Regions from separate parts of the Shewanella sp. MEBiC00475 genome, predicted to be linked through region 4. Evidence: predicted binding sites of a transcription regulator. Region 4 holds the regulator's gene; each other region holds the start of a gene.
The links. The regulator sigma-54, encoded in region 4, starts transcription at its own class of promoters, with help from an activator protein. The targets are predictions, from matches to a motif close to GTTGGCACGNNNNTNGNNT.
Positions count from the first base shown of each region.

Region 1: FCN25_RS18535 (YccF domain-containing protein) is a predicted target of sigma-54. The motif match lies at 2,405-2,423, and genes of this name have one in related genera.
Region 2: FCN25_RS16215 (flagellar assembly protein FlgT) is a predicted target of sigma-54. The motif match lies at 3,897-3,915, and genes of this name have one in related genera.
Region 3: FCN25_RS10430 (DUF1328 family protein) is a predicted target of sigma-54. The motif match lies at 3,478-3,496, and genes of this name have one in related genera.

Region 1 is NZ_CP039928.1:4,183,228-4,189,203, reverse strand. Features, by position in the region: gene FCN25_RS18545 (ChrR family anti-sigma-E factor) at 1-163, shown strand, start outside; gene FCN25_RS20970 (hypothetical protein) at 884-1,057, shown strand; gene FCN25_RS18540 (1-aminocyclopropane-1-carboxylate deaminase/D-cysteine desulfhydrase) at 1,285-2,262, opposite strand; gene FCN25_RS18535 (YccF domain-containing protein) at 2,460-2,873, shown strand; gene FCN25_RS18530 (TIGR00266 family protein) at 2,983-3,771, opposite strand; gene FCN25_RS18525 (LysR family transcriptional regulator) at 3,963-4,892, opposite strand; gene FCN25_RS18520 (homogentisate 1,2-dioxygenase) at 5,111-5,976, shown strand, end outside.
Region 2 is NZ_CP039928.1:3,631,077-3,637,052, reverse strand. Features, by position in the region: gene flgM (flagellar biosynthesis anti-sigma factor FlgM) at 62-391, shown strand; gene FCN25_RS16235 (flagella synthesis protein FlgN) at 493-954, shown strand; gene FCN25_RS16230 (chalcone isomerase family protein) at 1,076-1,645, opposite strand; gene FCN25_RS16225 (DUF2947 domain-containing protein) at 1,700-2,179, opposite strand; tRNA gene FCN25_RS16220 (tRNA-Arg) at 2,394-2,469, opposite strand; gene FCN25_RS16215 (flagellar assembly protein FlgT) at 2,617-3,825, opposite strand; gene FCN25_RS16210 (FlgO family outer membrane protein) at 4,390-5,100, shown strand; gene FCN25_RS16205 (LPP20 family lipoprotein) at 5,097-5,543, shown strand; gene FCN25_RS16200 (IS110 family transposase) at 5,866-5,976, opposite strand, start outside.
Region 3 is NZ_CP039928.1:2,364,102-2,370,077, forward strand. Features, by position in the region: gene arsB (ACR3 family arsenite efflux transporter) at 1-426, shown strand, start outside; gene FCN25_RS10415 (tyrosine-protein phosphatase) at 502-996, shown strand; gene FCN25_RS10420 (ArsJ-associated glyceraldehyde-3-phosphate dehydrogenase) at 1,058-2,068, shown strand; gene arsJ (organoarsenical effux MFS transporter ArsJ) at 2,074-3,291, shown strand; gene FCN25_RS10430 (DUF1328 family protein) at 3,619-3,795, shown strand; gene FCN25_RS10435 (hypothetical protein) at 3,875-4,069, shown strand; gene FCN25_RS10440 (diacylglycerol kinase family protein) at 4,285-5,943, shown strand; gene FCN25_RS10445 (sigma-54-dependent Fis family transcriptional regulator) at 5,961-5,976, opposite strand, start outside.
Region 4 is NZ_CP039928.1:2,822,270-2,828,245, reverse strand. Features, by position in the region: gene lptC (LPS export ABC transporter periplasmic protein LptC) at 1-398, shown strand, start outside; gene lptA (lipopolysaccharide transport periplasmic protein LptA) at 385-966, shown strand; gene lptB (LPS export ABC transporter ATP-binding protein) at 963-1,694, shown strand; gene FCN25_RS12495 (RNA polymerase factor sigma-54) at 1,837-3,321, shown strand; partial or broken gene raiA (ribosome-associated translation inhibitor RaiA) at 3,318-3,572, shown strand; gene ptsN (PTS IIA-like nitrogen regulatory protein PtsN) at 3,575-4,018, shown strand; gene rapZ (RNase adapter RapZ) at 4,015-4,878, shown strand; gene FCN25_RS12475 (HPr family phosphocarrier protein) at 4,899-5,174, shown strand; gene mgtE (magnesium transporter) at 5,673-5,976, shown strand, end outside.

The sequences.
Region 1 (5,976 bases), 1.4 Mb from region 4:
TAACACTTATAAACCTGGTGATTTCATGTTGCTTGATAAAGAGCATCAACATTCACCTAAAACACTTGAAGGGTGTTTGTGTTATACCATAGTAGATGCGCCTTTATACTTCACTAGAGGATTCAGTAAGTTACTCAATCCAATTGGCGATTTACTGTATTAGCCATTAGCTTAATTAACGTAATAAATTGCAGTTAAGTATTGACGAATTAGAACTGGTTGATCAATTGAGTCGATAGCATAGCTTACCGCGTTAACCTATGACCTTTGAACACGGATGATGAGGACTTCATGATCCGTGTTAACTTTTTACTCTGCATGTGCATGTGTATGTGCATAAATAGCATCCCGATTGACTGTATTTATTAGTGATATGAATCACACCGAGACATATTTTGATCTAAAACAGTATTTATTTGCTTAAAATTTGAAAAAGACTATTGCCATATGCAAACACTCAGTATATTATCCACACAGATTTAGTTTTCTTGTTAATTTTGGTTACCTACCTGTAAGTCTGCTCAACTTCACTTCGTAAATAAACCCAAGACAAGCTTCTGTACATCGTTTTTGATTTTCAATTAATTATGTTGGTGATTTAAGTTATACCCACGTAATCTTGCTGTCATAAAACTATGTTCAACTTACAAAATTAAGTGCTCAGTGTGTATCAAGTATCTTAAGGTTATGAAGTAACATCAATGTTGCTAACATAAAATAAACCTTAATCAACTATTTACATCACAACACTTGATTAGTGAGTAAAAGATAGGTTAAGTTAAATCTCGAAACATTAATCTTTTGCAACACTAAAAAATGCCAAGGATATTTTATTGAACAATTTTCTCACCAAATGGTGAATATACAAGAAGGAGTGTGACCAATGTCATACAACATGAATGGACACGATATTTCAGTTAACTTTCCAGTTAATTCTATTTCGTCAAATAAAAACTCAATTGCTTTTACCGACAGCCTGGGTAAAAACAAAAAAACATTTTCAAAGCGCATTGAAGCAATCAACTTCATGAAATGGTTAATCTCTGCCAATAAGTAAGATCCCTAACGCTTTGCGTTAATCATTTACTCTGTTATTTAATAAACTCATTTCTCGGTATTCTCCTCTCAATTACCGGATGTTTATTAAAACAGAGTAAAATGAATTTACTCATCAACATAATCTTAAATAATTCCTCAGTATTAACTCTCAAATAAAACCTCAAAAACACCTTAAACACAAATTTATCAACCACTTAAAAGTAGTGTACCTTTCCAACATTCATTCTAAGTTTGTACTATCCGAGAAAACTTTCGTTGGTATCTAGGTAACATTGTGTTATTTCCTAACACCCCACCCTGATGTATATATAAAATTTCTGTTGCGCTGTTAGCATTCTCATTTAAATAATGTTGTAACACTAAAAATCCAACGGGATCGTACAATAATTCAAATTCAATTCCTGACTGACATACTTTTTCCCACATATCAAAACAACGTCGTGATAATTTTCCAAAATGATATTTATGACCATCATTAATAATTTTTGGATAATATATTTCGTCAACTAACTCTGAGAATTGTTGACGTAAATATTCATCACCCCCGACAGTACTGCAAGTTATGACCTCTATAGTAAATACATCCACTATTGATAATTGAGCGAGCTGTTGAATTAATTGCTTATTTAAATATGCTGCAGTAGTCCCCGTACCAGACGGTAAAAATACCATTAGCTTATTTTTCTGTTGTTCTTGTGCCCATTGAATTATTTCAGCAGCCAGTTGCTCGATCCCAGTTTCAGCATACTGACAACGTCCACCTTCTGGAATATACAATAAATGCTTTTTATCAGCGTAGATGGGATCTGATGACACAATATAGTTCATCGCATCGTTTAAATGCATACCAGCAAGATTTTCTGCATAAGCCAAATTGCCAATATCAATAATATTAGCGCCATTTTGTATCGCGGCAGCATAATTACCCTGTGGGTTTTGCAATAAGAAATCACTGATATGACTAACATAATAATTAAACGTCCAGCCCTGCTGATTAGCAAGTACTGACATTGAATATAATGAATTAGCCTGCGCTGATCCAGAAGCCACTAACTGAGTAACATGTGAGTAATCATGATGTAAAAAATGATAAAACTTACGTGCTTTATTACCACTAAAATCAGGATGTAATAAATCATCCCGTTTGACATAGATAATCTGTCTGCCAAAGTTCATTGGCTGTACTGGGCTTATCGAAAACATGCATTGTCTCAATCAACTGTAATATGAGCATTTTAACTAAAAAATGACAAATCTCATCGATTCATTTGTATTAATGATAACTACCAAAGAAAATCGAGTAGGTAAAATCATACTTTAATATATAAAATCAATATCTTAAAAACATGGCATGGATATCGCTATATATTAATCAATATTGACTACAGATAGGAATGAAAATGTCACTTTTACGCTTAATCTTTAATATTGCTTGGTTTTTAATGGGCGGATTTGTTATGGGCCTCGCTTGGTGGTTTGTAGGAGCATTATGCTTTATTAGTATCATAGGTATCCCATTTGGTCGTGCATGTTTTGTTATTGGCGAATTGGCTTTTTGGCCATTTGGACAAGAAACAGTTAACCGTAAACACGTTTCTGGTGAAGAAGACATTGGCACGGGTACATTGGGCTTAGTGGGTAACATTGTGTGGTTTTTATTCTTTGGGATCTGGTTGGCCATTGGTCACTTAGTGCATGCATTGGCTTGCTTTATCACCATTATAGGTATTCCTTTTGCGATACAACACATGAAGCTGGCCTTATTAAGTTTAACCCCTATTGGTCAAACCGTTATTGCCAAACCGACCTATTAAGAATAGTGTTAATCTTATAATGTAAATCTTATAAAAAAGCCGACAACTTTATGTTGTCGGCTTTTTATTAAAAACTAATTCTTAATGTCTTCGCTATGGCAAAATAAAATTAGTTAATCATTCGGCCTATGCCGCCAAGGACAGAACCTTCACCTTGGTCTTTACCGCCACTAGAAGGTGCATGAGCAATAATTCTGTCAGCCATTCGAGAAAACGGTAAGCTTTGTAACCACACAGTACCATGGCCTTGTAAGGTCGCAAGAAACAAACCTTCGCCGCCAAATACCATTGATTTTAATGAACCTGCACGTTGAATGTCATAATCTATTCCTGGGGTAAAACCCACTAAGCAACCAGTGTCGACCCGCAATGTTTCACCCCGAAGCTCTTTTTTAATTAAAGTGCCGCCTGCATGGACAAACGCCATACCGTCACCTTTTAAGCTTTGCAAAATAAAACCTTCACCACCAAAAAAACCGGTACCTAAACGTTTATTAAATTTCATACTAACTTGAGTACCCAATGCAGCCGCTAAAAAGCTGTCTTTTTGGCAGATAAGTTCGCCTTGATGCTCGGATAAATCAATTGCCAAAATGGTACCAGGGAACGGCGCGGCAAATGCCACTTTGCGTTTAAGTTGACCTTCATTACTAAAGTGAGTCATAAAAATGCCTTCACCCGAAATAGCCCGTTTACCGGCGCCAAGTAACTTGCCAAAAAAACCAGATTCAGGCTCAGATCCATCACCCATTTTGGCTTCAAAACAAATATCTTCTTCGATATAAGTCATCGCACCCGCTTCTGCAATCACCGACTCATTGGGGTCGAGTTCCACTTCCACCAGTTGCATACTTGAACCAATGATTTCGTAATCTACTTCGTGACATTTTTTGGTCATCTTTTGCTCCTTCAAATAAATATAATAATGACGCTAATAACGACAACAACCAATTGGAGTAAACGCGATTGAAGTCGTTGTTGTATTCGGTTAAATAGTTGCTTTAGGTTAACAAGATGTTGGTGCTTTGAACATGCTAACTTTGTGAGACATTATTTGTTTCTAGCCGTATCAATAATTTACAGGCAATGTTAACCCAATCCAGCACCACTTAATCCTGATTGTTGTTGCTGTTGATATTGTGCAAACTCTTCTAAAATTAGTTCGGTAAACAACTGCCCAGCTCGCCCAAGCGGACGCTCTAAAGTTGATACTAATTGTGGCGTAAAACTAAATCGGTTGCCGCCAATAAAATCGATTGCGATCAATTCTCCAATGGCTAGCTCTTCGGAGATTAAAAAATCAGGCATCCAGCCAAAACCTAATCCTTTTAACAACGCATTTTTCTTCATAATAAAACCTGAAAGATAGAATACTTTGTCTCCACCGAATTGCATTTCATCTCGGTCACGTTTACCTGGAGATGAGTCTTCAATGGTTAACTCAACATGTTGCTGTAACTCAGGCAAACTAATGGCTTTTAACTGACTTAATGGATGTTGTGATGATGCCACCAGGACACTGGTAATGCTTGGCAGAGCTTTAGGATGATACGAGGGGCCAGTACGGTAATCTTTGACTAACATTAAGTCTGCTTGCTCACGCTCAAAGCGATGTTGCACTCCGCCTAAAAACTCCATATTGAGTTGAATTTTAGTAGGAATATTATGTTCAGACATGCGCTTAAGGGCGGTCATAATTGGTTCCATCGGCAAAGCACCGTCTATCACTAACTCAAGCTTAGGTTCCCACCCCTGACTAAAGCGGCTTGCAAGATGTTCAATATTGGCTAAATGCTGTAATAAGCGTTGTCCTTCAGCCAAAATCACCTTACCTTCCGGTGTTAATTCTGCTCGATAATGATCTCGATTAAATAATGTCACGCCGAGATGTTGTTCCAGTTTTTTTACCTGATAGCTTACCGCCGATTGTGCCTTGTGTAATCGCTCTGAAGCTTTTGAAAAACTTCCTTCTTCAACAAGCACTTGCAATACATTAAAGGCATCTATATCTATCCGCATAAAATTTCCGCTGTCTCATTATCAATACACAAACGTAAAGTTAACACAACTATCTAAAAAATTGATTAAGTTGAGTTATTTATTATTCTTTTTTTTGTTGATCTTTACCACTAAATTGTTAGTTAGATCACATATTGGTTACCTAATGCGATTAGGCCATAACAATAAATAACATAAACGCCACGACATTCGCAGTCGATTCACCATAGGACAATCACATGCCATTCTATGTTAAGCAAGGTCAAATCCCGACCAAACGCCACATTGCCTTCGAAAAAGACAATGGCGAGTTGTACCGTGAAGAATTATTTTCAACCCATGGTTTTTCCAATATTTATTCCAATAAATATCATCACAATATGCCAACCAAAGCGATAGACGTTCAACCTTACTCGTTATCTCATGGTGAGCAATGGCAAGACTCTTTAATTCAAAATTACAAATTAGACTCTCGCCAAGCCGACTGCCAAGGCAACTTTTTTAGCGCCCGAAATAAAATATTTTTCAATAATGATGTCGCCATGTACACGGCTAAGGTGACTAAAGACACCAATGAATTTTATCGAAATGCCTATGCTGACGAAGTGGTGTTTATTCACGAGGGTGAAGGCCAATTATTGAGTGAATACGGTGTCATTGAAACCAATAAATGGGATTACTTAATTATTCCACGCGGGACCACGTACCAACTTAAATTTACCGATTATCAAAATGTACGCTTGTTTGTTATTGAATCATCTTCAATGGTCGAAGTGCCAAAGCATTTCAGAAACGAATACGGCCAAATGCTTGAATCCGCACCTTACTGTGAACGAGACATTCGTACGCCAACTTTGGCTGATGCCGTGGTTGAAAAAGGTGAGTTTCCGTTAATGTGTAAATTTGGTGAGCGCTATCAAAAAATGACACTGCAATGGCATCCATTTGACTTAGTAGGCTGGGATGGTTGCGTCTATCCTTGGGCATTTAACATCTGTGAATACGCGCCAAAAGTTGGCAAAATTCATTTACCACCGTCTGAGCATTTAGTGTTTACTGCACACAATTTTGTCATTTGTAACTTTGTTCCACGCCCATACGATTT
Region 2 (5,976 bases), 810 kb from region 4:
TTTTCCCTTAGGGTGTCGATAACCTGAATGGAAAACCTGATTCATTACGCTGGAGCCTCCCATGGCAATTGACATTAAGCATAACACTGCTAACAATACACAAATGCGCACTGCTCGTGATACGCAGTCTGCTGCGCAATCTAAAACAACTGCAGCCCCAAAATCAGCTGCACCGGTTAAAACAGATTCCGTCAGCATTACCTCTCAAGCTCAACAGCTTCAGGGTGCACAAACGAAAATGGCATCGCTACCTGAAGTAGACCAAAAAAAGGTCGCGGAAATTAAGCAAGCTATCTCTGAAGGACGCTATAAAGTTGATCCTGAAAAGCTAGCAGCGAATATTGCCAGTTTTGAAGCAGAGCTAGGCAGTTTATCGTTTAATAAAGAGTAACCGTTAAACGTTACTCTTTAATTTGTTTTAACGACACACAAACAATAGGTGCAACCTTGCATTATAGTGAAGTGTTAGCTAAGAAAACTTAAGAGTAATTTATGACCGTACTAAATGAAAAGCCAAATGGACAGCTACACGATGAACTTCGTGGACTATTAGACACCCAGAATAAAACGTTAGTACAGCTAAGACAGCTTATTTCTGAAGAAAAATCGGCATTATCAAAACAAGATGCAGACAAACTGCTAGCACTTTCTAAAGACAAAACTCAATGTTTATTCAACATGAAAATCACAGACGAAAAATTAGCAAATCACCCACAACACAATCTGCTTACAACAGATGCTGAACTGGCACAACAAGTCGCGCAAGCTAAAGCTATTCTTGCAGAGTGCAAAGACATCAACAGCCAGAATGCCAGCTTGATTGAGCTCAATATTGCCAGCCTCAATCGCTTTGCCCAAGCATTACAAGCCAGCCGAAATGCTTCAAGTTTAACCTATAATGGCAAAGGTAAAACGTCTACCATTTCAACTCTCGGCAATGACTTTTCAGCCTAATACTTACCTATTAGCACTGCGACCTCGCGACTCTCATTTAATTACTTTTGTAGCATGCGAAAAGCCTAGAGTCGAAGACGCTTCGCGGCTAGATGCTATACAATCGTAGCAGCGTAGCGACCTAGCTAGATACTGCGCCTAGCATTGCTTCACGTAAACTTTGTTGTGCAGATTCTTCACCTAACCAAATCTTAAGTAATGCCTGACGAAAAGCCTCACCCACTATCTCGCCCTGAACCTGACCATTTTTAATGCTGGTCACGCCCTTGCCTTTTTGAGTCACAAAAGTAAATTGATCACCTTCAACAATTTCATCAGCAAATAGCTGTGTAAAATGTTCAATGTCTTTGGCAATAAAATGCGTGTCATTGTCGGTAGCTGCCTCAAATCCTTCGGTTATGCCGTTACGCATTTTGTTTGAAGAGATCATTCCTGAAGTGATAGTTAACTGGATCACCGCTATAGGTTGAGCAAGCACATCTTCTAGAGTGTGCATTTTTGTCGGCAAATACAAACTACCTACATATAAATCCATAAAAAACTTACTGCGTATACCTGCACCATTCAATACTAATGGCTGCTCTGCAGCAGTCATTTTCTCTGCTACATCAACATCTGCAATCATGCTAGCTTGTGCAAACAACGGCAGCATTAACGATAAGCTCAATCCAATTGAAGCTAATAATTTCATATAAACTCTCTAAAAAAACTGTAATACAAACGGATACAACTTAGGGCGGGTTAATTAACCGCGAACGCCTAATTTATATTGACCATTCTGTAGAAACATTAATGCTTGCTTATGTTTTGGGGAGATAAGAATTGGGCCATCATCAAAAAATAAAAAGCACTTCCAATTACGTACGAATACATCCCAGCGAGTTTCAACTATTTGGTACTTTTCATAGCAAAAATACACCACCGCATCATCGGGCCATTGAATATGCGCACTAATCGCTTCAGGCATCGCATTGTCATTAGAATCCCAGGCTGATTGCCAATGCTCAGTTTCTGTCCAAGCATCTTGCTTTGCTGGCCAGTCACCTTTTTCAAACAGCTCTGCACGACTGCTCTTATTGCTTATCCACTTATCCCACACTTCCATAGCACTTTTATCAGTCAGTGGTTTAATCAAGGCCTTATCATCATCTGATACAGGCAAATCTTTATGGTTAAAAATCCACTTACGCTTATAAAGATCAAACGGAATATATGAATATGACAAACAATTGCTCCTAGCAACAAAAATGAAGCACAATTATAACGCTAAAGCTGATCAGACTGCGATAGCGAGAGAGATAAATGATGTGGAGATTGAAGAAATATTAAAGCTGTAGTTAAAAAATACTGATACTAGTAAATATCTCAATTCTGGGAAGGGCAATGAAGTAAATAAGATGATTATAAAAGAGTGAAAATGAGCATAGAAACAGTTTATATGGTCTCCCCACAGGGACTCGAACCCCGATCGGCCGCTTAGGAGGCGGCTGCTCTATCCTGTTGAGCTATAGAGAGACCCAGTGATTATACTGAGTTTATAATTGAATTAAACCTTTTAAATTTAATTGCTTGATTAATAACCAACTAATGTATAATAGCTTAGTTCTTAATCTTTAATCTTTAGTTCTTAGTTCTTAGTTCTGAACTCTCAACTTTTAATCATTAGTTCTTAATCGCAATGTCGTTCACTTGAATATTGTCAGCACTGTCGATGCCGTCAAAAATTGCAGTTGAACTGTCTTCAGTAACTTGTTCAATAACCACATTGGCACGGCTTTTTGTAGCGATGGCGCGCATGGAATTGAATCTGTCTGGGATATTTTTTTGTAATACAATTTGGAATTTATCACCCATTTTGACGCCATTTTTACGACCTAAGTTGATGATAATACGATCCCCTTGTCTGGCAACAATTTGGCCTAGTAATGGACGACAATTTAACTGTTTATCCAGGGACATCACACTTTGTTGTAAAACATCACTAATAGCCTGACCATAGGAAGAACGCCAAAAGCGTTGGTTAGCAGGAGAAACTATTTCTTGTCTTTCAAACTCCCAAGGCGCTGATGTAGCAAACGATTCTGACCACACAACTTCGCCACTGATACCATGATAAAGAGTTAATTTTATCATGAATTGCCTAAGCGGATCATCGTCTACCAACCCCATATAACTGCTTTGTACCGGTTCAGTAGAAATATCAATAATTTCTGGTTGCAATACATATTGGCTGTCGGTGATTTCACCTAACCAACTGGGAATACGGTAACCCTTAAAATTTACTAATTGATTGGTGTTATCAATTTTTTCGTCGGCGTGTAATCGAGCGAAACTGTACCGAGATTGAGCGTTGATAATTTTGCCTAAATGTTCAGTGACCCGTTGTTCAAAGTTGGCCAATTGGCCATAGCGTAACTGAGCGCGTTCTTGTAAATAGGCTTGTGGCAACATAATGGCGGCTTTGAGAGACTGGCTTTTACATTGTGCATCGGGTTCTTGCTCACCAAGTTCTAATTGTAAAACCACGGTAATAGTGTGCTGGCTGATCATTTCACTCATTAATTCAACATTATTGGCCGATCCCATCCGTTGAATTTGAAAGGTATCTTGAGTAAGTCGACCTTGATTGACTTGTTGTTGGCTGGAAAAGTTAACTCCGGCTTTTAAGCTGGCATAATTTAATGCTTGGCTAATGGCATCTTCGCGGGCTTTATCAATATCACCATTAACAATTTTGGCCTTGCCGGTAACTTCAATTTGTTCAGCTGATGCAGACATTGTCGCCAGCAAGCCACAGACGCATAGCATGACTATTGCGGCAATATGACCGAAGGGATTAGCTCGGTTAGTAGGGCTTTGTCTGATCAGCATGCGATGTCCTAATGTCAAAAAAACGTCAATTTGGCCTAATTACACAAATTAAGCTTACTCTATTTTTAATAAAGCAAAAATTGTGCCTCTTTAGAATCTACTGTTCTTTACTGGTTAAATTTTATTCGAGATAAAAACGTTTTAATCGAGACGAGTGGATTGCTGTCTATCAATCTAAGCACCACTCACTTAACAAATAATCGCTCATCAAAGAGTAAAACGTTTTTAGCCAAACCCTTCGGGCAGCGTTTGTTGTTCATTCCTAATGCGTTATCGGCTTCTAAATGTAGAATAACGACACTACAAAACCTCTGCCTTGTAGCCCTTTATTTAAGTAATGAACAACAATTCACTGCAAAAACTACCTTGAAAGATCAACAGCCCCTCACATTTTGCAGTTATTTTTCGATCTAGTGCAATTATAGTAAAGCTTCTTGTACATTTGCCGATATAAGGTGACGAACAATAAAGAAGTAAGTTATTGGCCTTAGTCAGCGGTAAATAAGGTGATTAAATAGCTCATTTATACCAAGACTTGCGGCATTAAGTGTTAGAGGAATTATTATGATTAACAGGCTTTTTATCCCCGCGGTCATGCTCGCATCGTTATCGTTAGCGGCATGCACCCAAACGCCTAATGCTGCCAATAACTTTGCCTTCAATAATAACGGTAAATTTGTCAAAACCGCCGACGAAGATGAGGTTTATCACGATAAGCTGGCTTATGATATTCAGGCTGCAGGAATATCACCTAAAGGCCAAGTGAATGTGTGGGCCGAAAAGTTAGTCAACGAGTTAGTGCTACAGAATGACGCTTTACGACCTGATCAACCACTGCTTATATCTACGCCAGTAATGGCCAGTAATTTAAATACCACCAACGAGTTGGCATTACAGTTACAACAAGGATTACTTGCAGCCTTTCATGCCCATGAATTTAACTTAGTTGATTTAAATGTAGCGACTAGTTTACGCGCAACGGAGCAAGGCGAGTTTTTGTTGAGTCGGAATTGGGAGTTATTACGCTCAGATTTACCGGTATCACATGTGTTAGTGTCAACCATGGCCCTAACACCTGAAGGCATTATATTTAACGGCCGAGTGGTCAATATCACCAATAATCGGGTGCTTTCTGCGGTGCAATCATTTGTAGCTGCATCTAGCTTGTCAGGTTATTTACAGCCTTCTGAAATTATTGAATCTCGCAACGGTTTGTTGTATCGCCACGAAAAGCGAGGCGACAGTCGTTACACCGTATTAGGAGATAAGCTATGAAATCGCTGATATTAATAATGCTGTTGGTACTAAGCGGATGCGTCAGTAAGGACAAATATGTTCAGTGGGAAACTGAAGCTCCAGCCTCGTTTCCAACTCTAACAGCAATTGGTTACGCACCTTTAGCAACACAGCCGAGTAAAGAAGCGTCACATCGTATTTTAATGGCGATGCAAGCGTCAAAAATTGCCGCTTATCGTGAGTTAGCAGAACAAGTTTATGGCCAAAAGGTTACGGCTAATAGCGACGTGAGTGAGTGGTTATTAACTGATGATAACGTTAAATCGAGCGTTAGTGGCATTATCCGTGGTGCCAAAGTGGTTAAGACTTACCCTTCAGGTGAGTTTTATGTCACAGAGCTCGCTTTGGACTTTAAACAAGTATGGCAATTGTACGAACAACAAAATCGCCCTAAACGGGTGAAAGATGTTACCTACTTTTAAATATTAAAGTCGATTTGGATTAGCTTGATACCTAATGTTATTAACTAATGTTTGAGTTAATTAGCTTGCTTAAACCAAAATGTTTATACAAAAATGTATGGTCCGCCTCGTTATTGCAAATGATATTTTCGATAACGAGGTTGGTTTGCGCTAATGTATTCGGAATCTTCATTAGGTGCTTTACCACCCGCTCCACGATGAGTTCCGCGCTAGATTGTCCTCAAAAAGCCCAAAGCATACTTTCGGTGCTGTTTTTTGTGTCAGGTCTTCAATCTAGTGGTCTGACCGTTCTGTCATCTTCTCTATCATCTGCAAACTCGGGTTAAACTCTTATTTCAAATGCTTGCTTGGTCGATAATACCGACCACGCTATTCGTACCAACTTATTCGCTAATGCAACGACGGCTACATTAAATGGCTTCCTCGCTCTGAG
Region 3 (5,976 bases), 460 kb from region 4:
TACTTGCTTAATCGCCGCCATGGATTAGCCGCAGTTAACTCATTTTTGGCCACCTTAAAACCATGGTCGATTATCGGTTTACTTGCCACAGTGGTGTTGCTGTTTGGTTTTCAGGCCAAGGTCATTGTGTCAGATCCTAAAACCATTGGCTTAATAGCTGTGCCTTTGATTATTCAAACTTATGGCATTTTTATTATTGCGTATATAGCAGCTAAATGGCTTAAATTAAAACATAACATTGCTGCTCCAGCCTGTTTGATTGGTACCTCTAACTTTTTCGAACTGGCTGTGGCCGTGGCGATATCACTTTTCGGGCTGCATTCAGGAGCCGCGTTGGCTACAGTGGTTGGGGTATTAGTTGAAGTGCCAGTGATGTTGTCGCTAGTGGCCATTATTAATCGAACTCAACATTGGTTTAACCACTGATTTAGTCGTTTTACGAGTTCAGTTTTATTAATCAATTTATTGAAAATTTTTTAAAGTTACTTTTCGGAGTTAACCATGCAACCTCATCCTTATGATGTTTTAACGTTAGAAAATGGTGCTAAGTTAATTTTTACTCCGTGTCCAGGCACTAAAGATGAAGCCGTCGAGGCATCAATTGCCACATTGAAGGCGGCTGGTACAAAAATGCTAATCACTTTGATGTTCGATGATGAAATAGTGCGCAATGAAGCGGAGGATTTACCCACAGAATGTACCATACAGAACATTATCTGGGCTCAACTGCCCATTGCTGACGATGCAGCGCCAGGACAAGAGTTTGAAATTCAGTGGTTAGCTCATAAAACCCAGATTATTAAATTGTTAAATGACCAAGGCACTATAGCAGTGCATTGCAAAGGTGGTTCGGGCCGCACGGGGTTGGTGATTGGTCTGATATTAGCAAGCTTAGGCTGGCCTAAAAATAAAGTCATTAATGCAGTGCAAGCTCTACGACCCAAGGCGTTGGCTCATCCAGTTCAACGTGAATATTTTGATGCATTTAATGGTTAGTATTTAGTGACTAGCCTTTGATATTACGACTTAAAAATGAGAGTAAGCTTAGGACAATATTATGACGATAAAAATAGGCATTAACGGTTTTGGCCGTATGGGACGTTTATCAATGCGCGCGGCGTATGATTGGGACGATGTAGAAATTGTACATATTAACGATCCTGCTGGTGATGCAGCCACGCTGGCACATTTAATGACTTTTGATTCAGTCCATGGTCGTTGGCACCATGAGGCGACACATGATGGTGATGCCATTGTGATTAAGGGTAAAGCTATTCCTTGCAGCCGTAACATGGCCACCCAAGACACCGATTGGTCAAAATGTGATGTGGTGATTGAAGCCTCTGGCAAGATAAAAACTAAAGCCTTACTACAAGCTTATTTAGATCAAGGTGTCAAACGGGTTGTGGTAACTGCGCCAGTAAAAGAAGACGGCGTACTCAATATTGTGATGGGCGTAAACGATGATTTATACGACAAAGCCATTCATCCAATCGTGACCGCAGCGTCGTGTACCACCAACTGTTTGGCACCAGTGGTAAAAGTGATTCATGAAAAGATAGGTATTAAGCATGGCTCAATGACCACGATCCACGATATTACCAATACTCAAACTATTCTAGATGCTCCCCACAAAGACTTACGTCGCGCCCGTGCGTGTGGCATTAGTTTAATACCAACCACCACTGGTTCGGCTACCGCGATTACCCATATTTTCCCAGAGCTAAAAGGCAAGTTAAACGGCCATGCGATACGGGTGCCGTTAGCCAATGCGTCACTGACCGATTGCGTATTTGAAGTGGCTCGTGGAACAACGGTTGAAGAAGTAAACCAACTATTGAAGCAAGCTGCTGATACTGAACTGCAGGGCATTATGGGTTATGAAGAACGACCATTAGTGTCGGTAGATTATAAAACCGACCCGCGTTCAAGCATTATTGATGCCTTATCAACCATGGTGGTGAATGACACCCAAGTGAAACTGTATGTGTGGTACGACAATGAGTGGGGATATGCCAATCGTACCGCTGAGCTTGCCCGCAAAGTCGGCTTAGCAGATAAGGAATAATGCTTATGGGGCTGGATTCATTGCGTTCCTTATCACCATCGATAAAACAGTACTTATTGATTACCGGTAATTACTGGGCATTTACCTTAACCGATGGCGCTTTGCGTATGCTGGTGGTGTTGTATTTCCATCAATTGGGTTACAGCCCGTTAAATATAGCGATGTTGTTTTTGTTTTATGAGATTTTTGGCGTAGTAACTAATCTTGTTGGTGGTTGGTTAGGCGCAAAGCTTGGCCTAAATAACACTATGAATATTGGCTTAGGTCTGCAAATAGTGGCGTTAGCTATGCTTACCGTACCCGCAGACATGTTGACTGTCGTTTATGTTATGGCAGCGCAGGCCTTGTCGGGAATTGCCAAAGATTTAAATAAAATGAGTGCCAAAAGTGCCATTAAAACGCTGGTGCCGGCAGATGCCGAGGGTAAGCTTTACCAATGGGTGGCGTTGTTAACGGGCTCTAAAAATGCCTTAAAAGGGATTGGTTTCTTTTTAGGTGGCGTATTGCTCACAAGCTTAGGATTTAGAGGCGCCATTATCTTAATGGCTTCACTATTAGGCATTGTATGGTTATGTAGTTTAGTGACCTTAAAAGATGACTTAGGCAAAGCGAAAAATAAACCAAAATTCAAAGATATTTTTTCTAAAAGCCGGGCTATTAACTTACTGTCGGCGGCGCGAATGTTTTTGTTTGGCGCCAGAGATGTATGGTTTGTGGTGGCATTACCGGTATTTTTAGCCACAACCTTTGGCTGGGATCATTGGTGGGTCGGCAGCTTTATGGCTAGCTGGGTGATTGGTTATGGTGTGGTGCAATCTGTTGCACCTTATTTCACCGGTAAACGACAGGGCAAAGTACCGAGCGGCCGAGCTGCATTTGCATGGGCAACTTACTTATTGCTCATTCCCGCCGCGATTGCAGTGGCGCTACATGCAGATTTTTATGTGCTGGAAAGTGTCGTTATCGGCTTATTAGTGTTTGGTGTGGTATTTGCGATTAACTCATCACTGCATAGCTACCTAATTGTTAGCTATGCCGGCAGTGATGGCGTGTCGCTGGATGTGGGCTTTTACTATATGGCTAATGCCATGGGGCGGCTTATTGGAACTGTACTGTCTGGTTGGGTGTATCAAGCCTATGGATTAGAAGCCTGCTTGTGGATATCCAGTGGCTTTGTAGCACTGGCAGCTTTAATTTCACTTAAGTTGCCTCATAAAGGGTAAACCATTACAGCCACTAGATGCATTTTTGTTTACTTATCGATATTTCGCATTGGTGGCGTGGTAGCCTGAAACTCTTACCGTATCATCGGTAAAAATTGCCTGCTCGTCTATGGCGTCCTCATTACTGATTTTCTTACCTTAAATTTAAAATATCTAAAAATCATGGTCTTATAACGTTTTGTTAAAGTTGGCACGATGTTGGCTTTAACTAATACATAGTCGTGGTGTGAATCGTTCGTTTTTACGATGGAGATAAGATATTTGTATAAATCGTCAGCGTAAATTCAACGCACATCACAATGTAAACCGTACACCAAGGAGGTTTTTATGTTGGGCTGGACATTAATGTTTTTAGTTATAGCCGTTATAGCGGGTCTATTTGGTTTTACCGGTATTGCAGGTGCAGCAGCAGGCATCGCGAAAATTATTTTCTTTATTTTTATTGTGTTGCTAGTGATTTCGTTAGTAGCCAATGCAATTCGAGGAAAAGCTCCCCGAGCATAGTATTTACCTCATCTCTTAATCAGAGTTGAGGTTACTTAAACAAGTTTATTCGATTACAACCATCATCCTGGAGATGAATATGAAATTATTAAAATTACTAACAATGGCAAGTTTAATGGTGTTTTTAACGGCTGGTTTATCAGCATGTTCAGATAACAAAGCTGAAAACGCAGGCGAGAAAGTGGATGAAATGATCCAAGATGCTGGTAATGCAGTTGAAGATGCATGTGAAGATGTTAAAGAAGGTATGAAAGCAGAAGATCCTGACTGTTAAGCATTATACCAATCAAATTAACTATTTTATTCGTTGAAAGTCGTTAAGTTCTCTATTGAAAATGCATTAATATCGTTAGGGTAATGCCTATATAAATCAATGCAATTCGAAGTGAAAAGTTTGACTGATTGCTGCGGAGTAACCAGATAGTTATTAGGATATGTATTAACCTAAGCAGCACGCATGTGCTGCTTTTTTTCAACAGGAGGACCACCATGCTAACCCGTATTCATATTAAATATTACTATACTGTTGGCGCGTTATTGGCTTTGTGCTTTTGTGTGGCGCTTCCTTATATATTACTTAAGGTTATTTTTGCTTGGATTGCATTATCCTTGGGGCTGGTGAGTTCAGCTTATTGGTTTAATAGCGCAGGCATTTTCCGAAAAAGCCAAGATGGCAGTATTCCTTGGTATATCAGTTGGAGTTTTATTCCATTTTTAATGGGTTCCCAGCTGTATAACGCTTGGGCGAGAAAACACGACAAAGTACCCGCAATCCAAAAAATAGATAAGCAGTTGTATTTAGCATGCCGATTGTTTCCCAGCGATATTGATCAACTTAAGCATGAAAACATTGACGCAATTTTGGATGTTACTGCTGAATTTGATGCACTTGAGTGGACCTTGATGGATGAAAATATTGCCTATTTAAATATTCCTATTTTAGATCACAGCGTGCCGACCGTCGCGCAGTTAAATCAAGCCATTAATTGGTTACACAGCCAAGTCAGTAGCGGTAAAAATGTAGTGGTGCATTGTGCGTTAGGAAGAGGGCGTTCGGTGTTGGTGTTAGCGGCTTATTTAGTGTGTCGTGAGAAAAATCGGGATGTTAATGATGTGCTTAAATCCATCAATAGTATTCGCCAAACGGCACGATTAAATAAATGGCAATTGGCCGCTATAGAAAAAATGCATAGTCAGCAAAAAATTAATATTCACAAACGTGCTTGGTTAATTGTTAATCCAGTATCGGGTGGTGGTAAATGGCATGATGAAGCTGACCACATAATCCAAACGTTGTCGGACTACTTTCAGCTTGAAGTCTTGTATACCACTAAAGATAAGTCTGCGGTGCAATTAGCCGAACAAGCCAAGCAAAAAGGCGCAGATATTATAGTGGCCTGTGGCGGTGATGGTACGGTAAATGAAGTGGCATCAGTGATTGTCGATACTGATATTTACTTAGGTATTATTCCAATGGGAACCACCAATGCATTGAGTCATACCTTGTTTGGCATAACCAGTAAATTTGTACCTGTTGCACAAGCGCTCGATATTTTAATTCAAGGTCATCATCAACGTATTGATACGGCAACCTGCAATAATAACTTAATGTTATTGCTGGCGGGATTAGGTTTTGAGCAGAAGATGATTCAAAAAGCAGACCGTGAACAAAAAAATAATTTAGGACAATTAGCCTACCTTAATGGTTTGTGGGAGGCTATAGACGAAAATCAGCCATTATCGATGAGAGTACAGATCGATGGTGGTGATATTCAGGTGATTAACACTACAAGTCTGGTGATTGCTAATGCAGCACCTTTTACCAGTGTGTTAGCGCTAGGTAATGGTGAACCCAATATTAGCGATGGTTTGTTAGATATTACCTGGATTGAATCGAGCGAGACATCGCCACAACAGTTATTAAGTATGACCGAGTTATTATTTGCAGGATTAACTGGAGATCGTGAAGGAGAAGACAGTCAAGCGAGTCGAATTCATCATAAGCAAGCGAAAACAATCTATTTAAACACGGATTCGACATGCCAGTATGTGATTGATGGTGAGTTATTTGAGTCGGAAGATCTGTGTATTAAAGTCAAACCCACTTCATTAAATGTGCTTGTTCCAGAAGCGAACAAATACGTTTAATGAATGGGTATTTAGGGCTATGGCTCGTCTGAG
Region 4 (5,976 bases):
TCGGTTTTGTAGAAAGTCGAGTCAGTGCCGAGCACATGGAACATTATGCTTCTACTGACGTCACTCACTTTACCAAACCTATCTACCTCATTTATCCTGAAAATGGTAAAGCACAGTGGCAATTAAGTGCAGACCGAGGACGATTAAATAAAAATACCAGCAAAGTCATATTAGAAAATAATGTTATTATTGATGCTATTGATATAGAAGAACCCCTACAATCACTGAGCACCCAAGCCATTACTGTGGATTTAACCACTATGATAGGTACCTCGCAGGAGATGGTGTATATCAAAGGAAAAGGGTTTATTATTCAAGGCTTAGGCCTACATGCAGACTTGAATTCGCAAAAATTATCGCTACTCAGCCAGGTAGAAGGGAAATATGAGCCACATTAATCGTCTCCACACTCGCGCCAATGTTATGTTATTAAGTAGCATACTTTGCCTACTGAGTTTGCCTGCCATGGCTAAACAAGGTGATCTTATGCAGGAGTTAAAAATTGCCGCAGTAAGCCAGTCTGCCGACATTAAAAACAATCAAATTGTCTTTAATGGCCCGGTTACCATTGTTCAAGGCTCGATTAATATCAATGCTGATCAGCTGCGGGCATTTACCCCCGAAAACAGCACCAGTAAAAGACTTATCGCCACTGGTTCGCCGGCAACGTTTTCACAAGAATTAGATGACGGCCAAATAGGTACCGCCAGTGCCGACGAAATTACTTATGATCTTGCCAGCACCACGCTCACATTAATAGGCAATGCCAAGCTTGAGCAATCAGGAAGCCAAGTTACTGGTAACAAAATTAAGTACAATATCAATGCACAAGAGTTGATAGCTGAAAGTACAGGTAAGGGACAAGATCGGGTCATCACGATTATTCAACCTGAAAACTTCCAAGATGAAACCGCGCCGAAGCAAAAACTCCCTGAAATCCCTGTTAACAAGCAGAACAAACAATGACCCAAATAACCTTAACCGCTGAAAATTTAGCTAAAAGCTATAAAGCTCGTCAAGTTGTTAAAGATGTTAGTTTAACGGTTAAAACTGGCCAGATAGTGGGTCTTTTAGGCCCTAATGGGGCGGGTAAAACAACCACATTTTATATGGTTGTCGGCTTAGTAAAAAGCGATAAAGGTCGGATCTTAATTGATAATGACGATCTCACCGCCGATCCAATGCATCTTCGAGCCCGTAAAGGTATTGGTTATTTACCGCAAGAAGCCAGCATTTTTCGTAAGCTCACTGTACACGACAATATTATGGCCGTGTTGCAAACTCGCAAAGAGCTCAACAACGACCAACGAATTGAACAACTTGAGCATTTGCTAGAAGAATTCCACATTACCCACATTCGCGATAATCAAGGCATGTCGTTGTCGGGTGGAGAACGTCGTCGCGTTGAGATTGCACGCGCATTAGCTGCTAATCCAAAATTTATTTTACTCGATGAACCCTTTGCTGGTGTTGATCCTATTTCAGTTATTGATATTAAAAAAATTATCCAACAACTGAAAAGTCGCGGTTTAGGGGTATTAATTACCGACCATAATGTTCGTGAAACGTTAGATGTTTGCGAGCGGGCCTATATTGTTAGCCAAGGTAATTTAATTGCTGAAGGTACACCTGATGAAGTATTGAGCAATCAACAAGTTCGAGCTGTGTACTTAGGTGAACAATTCAAGCTATAGTTAAGTTACGGGTCTTTTAAACTATCTAACTCGTTTTGTTGAACGTTAACTAAATAACGTTAAATGTCATTGATGTATGTAACAATCAATACAGTATTTTAGATTGTCATTTTTATGGAAATCATCTAGGGATAAGCGGTAAATGAAAGCGTCACTCCAACTCAAAATGGGTCAACACTTAACCATGACCCCACAATTGCAGCAGGCTATTCGCTTACTGCAATTATCGTCATTGGAGCTACAGCAAGAAATCCAACAAGCATTGGATTCAAACCCATTGCTTGAAATAGAAGATGAGTTTTCAGAAGCAAAAAACTCCGCAAAAGAAAATCGAGACCAAGCTGATACCGACTTTAGTGACAACAGCAGCGTTAATAAAGAAAAAGACACCTCTACAGTTGACACTGCAGAGTCTATAACCAAAGAAACCATGGATGATCTAGCCATGGATACGACATGGGACGAAGTGTATACCGCCTCCCCAATGTCAGGTTCAGGCAGTGCGAGCATGCGCGACGATGACATGCCATTCCAAGGTGAAACCACCGAAGGTCTGTATGAGCATTTAGAATGGCAAAAAAATCTTACTCCCTTTTCTGAGACCGATTTAGCAATTGCCACCGCTATCATTGATGCTGTTGATGAACAAGGTTATTTAACCCAAAGTACCGAAGATATTCTCGAAGCAATGGGCGATGAAACCGTTGAACTAGATGAAGTTGAAGCCGTATTAAAGCGCATTCAACACTTTGATCCTGTTGGTGTAGCGGCTAGAGATTTAAGCGAGTGCTTATTCATCCAATTAGCGCAATATGCCAACACAACCCCCCATATTGATAATGCTCGTCTGCTGATTAAAGACTATTTAGATTTAATTGCCGGGCGTGATTTTAGATTGTTAATGCGTAAAACAAAGCTAAAAGAAAACGAGTTGCGTGACGCTATCACCCTAATCCAGTCACTTAATCCTCGTCCAGGTTTATTAATTACTGCCGTAGATGACGAATACGTCATACCCGATGTTACGGTACTAAAGAAAAATGGCCGATGGGTTGTAGAGTTAAATCCTGACAACATGCCAAAAATTGGCGTTAATCAACAATACGCCGCCATGGCGCGAAGCAGTAAAAATCCGTCGGATAGTCAATTTATTCGAGGCCACTTGCAAGAAGCTAAATGGTTTATTAAAAGTATTGAAAGCCGTAACGACACATTACTCAAAGTGGCCAATTGCATTGTACAATTTCAACAAGGTTTCTTTGAATATGGCGAAGAAGCCATGAAACCAATGGTATTAAATGATATCGCTGAAGCTGTAGAAATGCATGAATCAACCATTTCACGGGTGACTACCCAAAAATACATGCACACCCCACGAGGACTGTTTGAACTAAAATACTTCTTCTCTAGCCATGTCAGCACTGACGATGGCGGTGAATGTTCATCTACTGCAATTCGTGCTTTTATCAAAAAATTAGTTGCTGCAGAAAACCAGCAAAAACCGCTGAGTGACAGTAAAATGGCCCAACTTCTGGCTGAACAGGGCATAAACGTTGCTCGTCGTACCATTGCAAAATATCGTGAAGCAATGATGATTCCACCGTCTAACCAACGTAAGAGTTTATAACCTACAAGGCAACGGAATATATTCATGATAAATTTTCAAAGCTTGAACGACACTCCGATCAGAGCCATAATGCAAACGTTGCGCTCAATGTATAAAAGTTACAACAAAGATCAAAAGCCAGTAAAATCACAGATGGCATAGTGATGTTTGCCATGTCAGAATGTACTGATATGTATACTGCAATAGACGCCCTGATCGATAAGCTCAACCGTCAGGTAATTAAACACCAACAGAAGTATACACAACACTAACGATGGAACTTTGTACCATTCTGCGACCGGAGTGCACTACCTGTGCCACCCCGGGCAGTAAGAAAAAAGTACTGGAACTCATCAGCAACTTAGTCGCTGCCCAGTACCCACCCCTATCTTCGCAAGAGGTTTTTGAAAGCCTTTTAGCGAGAGAGAAAGTGGGTAGCACAGGTATAGGAAATGGCATCGCGATACCTCATGGTCGATTGACGTCTATCGATCAGCCCATTGCCATATTTATTAAGTGTGAAGAACCCATTGCCTTTGATGCAATCGATAACCAACCAGTTGATCTGTTATTTGCTTTATTAGTGCCGGCAGATCAGTGCCAAGAACACTTAAGCACGTTATCGAACATGGCCCAAAAACTAAGTGACAAGCAAATATTGAAACAGCTTCGTAAAACTCACGACTCAACAGAACTTTATCAGGTTATCACTGCATGAAACTTGTCATAGTATCAGGACGTTCAGGCTCAGGAAAATCAGTAGCCTTAAGAGTATTGGAAGACCTAGGATATTATTGTGTTGATAATTTGCCTTTAGCTCTTATTGGCACATTATTAGCCCAGCTCAAAGGTAGTAATGATTTAGTGGCAATCAGTGTTGATGTACGCAACATTGATGAACAAAGTAAAGTGCTTCAAAATCAATTAGCCCTGCTTGAGCACGACACTGAAATTATCAGCTTCTTTTTAAACTCCAATGATAAAGTTCTACTCAAACGCTATAGTGAAACTCGTCGATTACATCCGCTATCTAAAAATCATATTTCACTGCAAGAAGCGATCAAACTAGAAGGACGCTTACTTGAACCAATCGCAAAAATTGTTGACCATTATATTGATACATCAGCACTGAATATTTACGAATTAAGTGACCAGGTTAGGCAAATATTACTAGGCAGTGTTGATAAAGAGTTAGTGATTAACTTTGAATCTTTTGGCTTTAAACACGGAATGCCGACAGAAGCGGACTTTATGTTTGATGTACGCTTTTTGCCCAACCCACACTGGGAAATAGAGCTGCGTCCATTTACTGGTTTAGACGAACCTGTACAAGAGTTTTTAGGGCGCCAGCCATTAGTTAATAAGTTTATCTGGCAAATTGAAAACCTATTCGAAACTTGGATGCCTCACTTAGAACGTAACAATCGCAGCTACCTTACTATCGCCATTGGCTGTACTGGTGGTCAACATCGCTCAGTGTATATTGTCGATCAATTGGCAAAACGATTTAGACAAGGCAGTAAACATACAGTGAATGTTCGCCACAGAGAATTAGATTTAAATGGCAGTAACAGCTAAGTGAACATAGGATCGAATCAATGATCAAACTTGAACGCCAAGTTAGTATTTCAAACAAATTAGGTTTACACGCCCGCGCAGCGACAAAGTTAGCCATTCTAGTAGCTGATTTTGATGCCAATATAACCTTAATTCAAGATGAAAAAAGTGCCAGTGCAGCAAGTGTCCTAGGGTTGTTAATGCTCGAAAGTGGAATTGGAAAAATGATCACAGTGACAGCTGAAGGACCAGATGCAGAAGCGGCCCTAAGCGCAGTGTGCGATCTCATTAATGCCAAATTTGATGAATGTTGCTAAATTTGTACGCTTAGAAGCTCGGCAATAGAGAGTCGCAAAATGTAAGATTAGCGCTAAATATGTCAGTAACACTAGCTTCTATTCTATAATGCTCACAAACCATATGCCTATATTAGATGTTGCGCCCTGAACTCCTCAGCCTCATACTAACGCAGTAGCCACAACAATATTATTTACATATTCACCTCACAAGAATAGCCTTTATGTTTACCTCAGGTAGTCAATACCATCACATTAAGTATTGTTTTACTCTGTGAATGTTTAGCGCTTAAGATGACGAAAATATACCCGTTTTAGTAACCTCCGGTGTTGCTTGATATCCGGAAAGCACACCTCTATTGTTTAATTAAATAATACGGCGATATAGAAACCCGCCCAACAGAAACCTTCAGGCATTCCATTTTTCGTTGCATAGGTTTCAACTTTGTAACTAATAAACTTGAGCCAGAAAAATCAGAGAAATAAATGATTGCTGTGTGATGAATAGGAAGTAGATATATGGGTAAAGAGTACCTAGACAATGAAATTACCGAACAACGCCTCAATCAACTTGCCCAAGCACTCGACAGCGGTATGTTTGTCCACGCTCGCAACATGTTACATACCATGTCGCCTAATGATGTCGCCCTTATTCTTGAATCATCTCCGCCAAAAAATAGACAAGTGCTATGGCAATTAATTGACCAGCAACATACAGGCGAAATTCTTGACGAATTAGGTGAAGAGCTAAAAGATTCACTTATTAGCAACATGACTCCAGAAAAGCTTGCTCAAGCCACAATCGGCATGGACACCGACGATC